DNA from 2 places in the Cryobacterium sp. MDB2-A-1 genome. Region 2 is predicted to be linked to the other one. Evidence: riboswitches for the same ligand, from Rfam matches in the RefSeq annotation. Region 2 holds a riboswitch; the other holds the start of a gene.
What was found. A riboswitch is a leader RNA that binds a small molecule or an ion and turns the genes downstream of it on or off. The one in region 2 is predicted to bind cyclic di-GMP.
Positions count from the first base shown of each region.

Region 1: another riboswitch for cyclic di-GMP. It lies ahead of E3O39_RS01300 (hypothetical protein); the one in region 2 lies ahead of E3O39_RS05510 (bifunctional diguanylate cyclase/phosphodiesterase).

Region 1 is NZ_SOFK01000010.1:302-2,499, forward strand. Features, by position in the region: gene E3O39_RS01295 (hypothetical protein) at 1-169, opposite strand, end outside; gene E3O39_RS18840 (DUF2207 domain-containing protein) at 551-715, shown strand; gene E3O39_RS01300 (hypothetical protein) at 1,020-1,307, opposite strand; cyclic di-GMP riboswitch class I at 1,698-1,771, opposite strand.
Region 2 is NZ_SOFK01000022.1:118,672-120,869, forward strand. Features, by position in the region: gene E3O39_RS05510 (bifunctional diguanylate cyclase/phosphodiesterase) at 1-1,035, opposite strand, end outside; cyclic di-GMP riboswitch class I at 1,055-1,128, opposite strand; gene E3O39_RS05515 (UvrD-helicase domain-containing protein) at 1,225-2,198, shown strand, end outside.

The sequences.
Region 1 (2,198 bases), on a different contig from region 2:
GCAGATCGACTCCGAAGAGGGCCACAAGAGGCCAGAGCGCAATCGCCGCCACGCCTTCCAGGACGTTGTTGGGAACATTCCATGCCACGAGGTAACCGTGGGTGGCAGCAACCACGACCCCGATGACCAGATACACGATCCCGACCAGACCAATTCCGCGCCTGCCCATTTTGCGCCTGCCAATTCCGCGTATCGTCGCTCATCTGCCACTGCGGGTGTGATGACACAATAGTCGCGTTGGGGTCCTTCGGGGAGGCTTGGGCTCTTTCCGATTCGATGTTCCGAGGGCGGTGCGGGCGGGGGTGTTCGTGCAGCACGGGTGCCGCCGACATGTTCGCAATAGGAAACCCATCCCATGCCTGTGCCACCCGTGAGTGTCGGTGGGTTTTAACGCCGTGAGTGAGTGACTCGGACTTTAAGTCACTTCGTATATCTCCCGGTCGTCCCGCGACGATCGATCGCGCTCCTTACCCGACGGGAATGCGAGGCCGGTACCGCGGTGATATGCTCGGCGCATCATCAAGCATTGGTGAGATGAAGGGTCGTCATCATGAATCTCCTGCTTATTGTCATCGCCGTTATTGCCGTGGTCCTGCTGATTACGGGCGGTTTTGTCCAGTCTCTCCAGTTCCTTCTCTGGGTGGGCATCGTTTTGGCGATCATCGCTGTGATCCTTTTTCTCGCGCGCTCCATCTCCGGACGACGTGGCGTGTAGCACCAGCTGTACCCAGTGCCTGCGAGGGCCGCTTCGCTGTGCCGACTGATGAAGTCACGACAAGACGCGTGAGTGTCAGGTGCGCGAATGCTTGTTGGCGCGACAAGTTGATCGGGATTCCGCCCCGACCGATCAAGCCCAGGCCTCCAAGGATGACTAAATAGCTGTTAACGCCAGCAAGAAAGTTCTACATCAGGTCTGCCAGTTTCGCGCAGTCAGTGCCGCGATAGGCCGTGCCCGGCGGACCGAGGACTTCGACCAGAGAACGGTGGCGAGGGCAGTTCGGGACGCCGGCAGTATCCGGCTAGCTGAATGCCTTGTTCGTTGTCTCTGAAATGCTGCAGCCAGGAATGCTGGACGGCGAGTTCACGAAATACGATATTGCCCCCTTCAGACTGGGAAAGACGGCGCGTTCAACCGAGTTAAGGAATTCCATCACCTCAAAACTGCCGTGGTTCTTCGAAATGAAGCCAATCAAGCAGAGAGCATTGTCTGGAGCAATGCGGCGGTCAATGACTCTCCACTCGCAACCGGACAGAGCGCGGACTTCAATGTCGTCTGCCGTTCGGGCCTGCAATCGGCCTGCGATCATGATGCTTCCTCCCATCATTTTCTCTGTGACGCTCGTGCGGCCGCCTGATGGTTTTCTGGGCCGTTGAATGGTGTGCCCATCTATCACGGCAGGGCCCGATGGTGCTAGCCGCGGAGGTCATTCTTCGCATCAGGTCACAGTTACTACGAGGACGGCCGCCACTCCTATCAGTCCACCGGCTTGCGGTGCCTGGGGTCAGGCTGTTGAGGTTCTTCTGTGACTGTGTTGATCGGCCGGGCGACTGCCGGGGCGGAACCAAACCAGAGAATCTTGGCTCTTGGTTCCACTGAATCTTCCGGAAGGACCAGTGTGGGCTCAGGGCGCGTCTCGGGCACGATCGGTTTGACGGATGTGAGGAAGGGGAAGCTCATTTCGCGTAGGTCCTAGCCATTCGGTAGGCCGGCTGGCCCGAGGGTCCCGTGCCTTTGCGACCCCGTCTCACGGCGGGTGTGCCTTGTGCGATGGACGTTGACACCCGTCTCGCCGGCGGCCGGTAGCCACCTGACTTGAAGGTAGCACTCTCGGTCCGACGCGGATGGCCCCCGAAAGGGGTGGGCCCTTGGTCCGGATTCTCGAGGTCAACCGCTTCATAGCGGTCTCCGGGAGGTGGGAAAGCGCACGGGACCCGCCGGAGGAGTATCCGCTGTGCACGATGCCGAGACCCAGGAGCGCACCGATCGTTTTCCGGTGAAGCGGTGCCAGGGTGACGCCATCGATACCGGCCACGATCGGAGTTGCAGTGGCGTGGTTGCCCAGCCGCCCGGAGGCGGCGGCGTCGAGTTGGCGGACACAATTGGACAAGAGCGCCCGCGGAAATGCACCGAATCGTCGGCACGTCGGTCCGGTGAACAGTTTCCACAGCGTGCCCTGACGCAGCACCGCTCTCCATGG
Region 2 (2,198 bases):
GGTAAGCGGGTCCGAACTGACCTGGACCGTGAGCTCCCCCTGGACCGTACTGTTGCGGAGGGCGAGCGAGACCTGGTTGGAGAGCGCCCGGACCGAAACGAGGGCCTCCGCCGGGATCGTGCCGGGGGCTCCCACAAGAATCCACGTATTCGCCTGGGCATTCGAGGCGAGGCAGGCCCACGCCAGGGGGGTGCCGACGGCTGCATCGAGTGGGAGGGAGTCGACGTCGGTCGCGCTGGCGTCTTTTCCATTGGAGGCAGACGTGATGACGGTGCCGGGCAGTTGCGCAGGCAGCGAGTCGAACTGGCCGGTCGCGCCGTCGACGCGCAGGACAGGGCCGTCGCGCATGACCCGCAGGACGCGCAGTCCGGGGGTGGCGAGGCAGAGTTCCTGCGTCGCAGCCCAGCCGATGACCAAGATATCCGCCTCGTCGATGACTCCGAGGAGCAGGGTTCCAGTCGCCGAAAGCTCACGGTCGCGTCGCATCGACTGTTCGCGGGAGACCAGCACCATGCTCAGTTGCCGCACGATCACGACGGTGAGGAACAGGGTCGGAATAGTGCCGAGCACCACCACCGGTGGCGTCATCGCTGCGGACCCGTTGACCGGAACCCACAGCACGACCGTGATGACGAGTGCAAGCGAATACAGCGAGCAGCGGATGAATGACCTCGCCGTGGAACCGTAGAGTCCGCGCAACCAGATGGCCCCGAACATGACCCCGAGGACGATCATCGGGTCGGGCAGTGTCAGTGCGAGCGCCACGAACGCGACGAAGTCGATCAGGTCGAGTGCGAGCGGAATCCTTCTGAGGATGAACGCGGAACACCACGAGGCGATCAGGGCGACCGCGGCCGTGAGCGCGACCAGGAGAACTCCGTTGGTGTCCGAGGCGACGATGATCGGAACGGTGAGCAGAACTGAGGCCACCGCGAACCACGTGAAGAGCCACCGGGTGCCCTCCGTCATGCAATCCGGGCGGCGGAACGGATTCCACAGCGCGGTGAAGAAGTGATGTTGTTGTATCGCGGTCATGCGAGGCCGGGTCCTGTCAGTGTGTAGGCCGGCGAACCCGAAGGTCCCGTGCCTTTGCGACCCCGCCTTTCGACGGGTGTGCCTGTATGAGACCGCAATATTTGAAGCGTTTTCACACAGGGCCAGCCTAGCCTCCGCGTTCGGGGGGCCTGGCCGGAAGGAGCACCCATCCGTGTCGGGTAAACTCGAATGTCGGATTTGAGGGGTGTTTCGGTGGTCGACCTGGAGCTTGAACGGGAACAGAACTACGTGGCAACGCTGTACGCGCGTCTGGACGCGCTGCAACGGGAGGCCGAGGACCAGCTGACGGCGGTGCGGTTGCTCGACGTCGGCGGAAATCATCAGACCCGCTCCGAGCGGGACACCTTTGCGCGCCTCTACGAGGACCGGATCGTGCAGTTGCGGGAGATCGACGACCGGCTGGCGTTCGGCCGGCTCGAACTGGCCGCGGACGACGCGAGCGGCGACTCCGTGTTCCGCTACATCGGCAGGGTCGGGCTGCGCGACGAAGACTTGCAGCCGATGCTGCTCGACTGGCGGGTGCCGCAGGCGAGCGCGTTCTACCAGGCGACGGCCGCGACCCCGCTGGGAGCCAGGGCCAGGCGCCACCTGCAGTCCAGGGGGCGGACCATCATCCGGATCGAGGACGAGATCCTCGACGCCGAACGCCTCGGCGGAGAACCCTCAGAACATCAGGGGGAGGGAGCGTTGCTCTCCGCGCTGACCGCCCAGCGCACCGGGCACATGCCCGACATCGTCGCGACCATCCAGGCGGAACAGGACCGGATCATCCGCTCTGACCTCGCCGGAGTGCTCGTCGTCCAGGGCGGGCCGGGCACGGGGAAGACCGCCGTCGCGCTGCACCGTGCGGCGTACCTGCTCTACACGCATCGCGATCGCCTGAAGCACAACGGGGTGCTCATCGTGGGGCCGTCCCGCTCGTTCCTGCAGTACATCGAGGCGGTGCTGCCGTCGCTCGGCGAGACCGGGGTGGTTCTCTCAAGCGTTGGACAGCTGTACCCGGGCGTCGAGGCGACCCGCGAGGACGTCCCCGCCGTCGCGGCGCTCAAGGGCCAGGCTTTCATGGCCGCGCTCATCGCCCATGCGGTGCGCTCCCGGCAGCGGATCCCGGTGGGGACCCGTCAGCTCGAGGTCAACGGCGA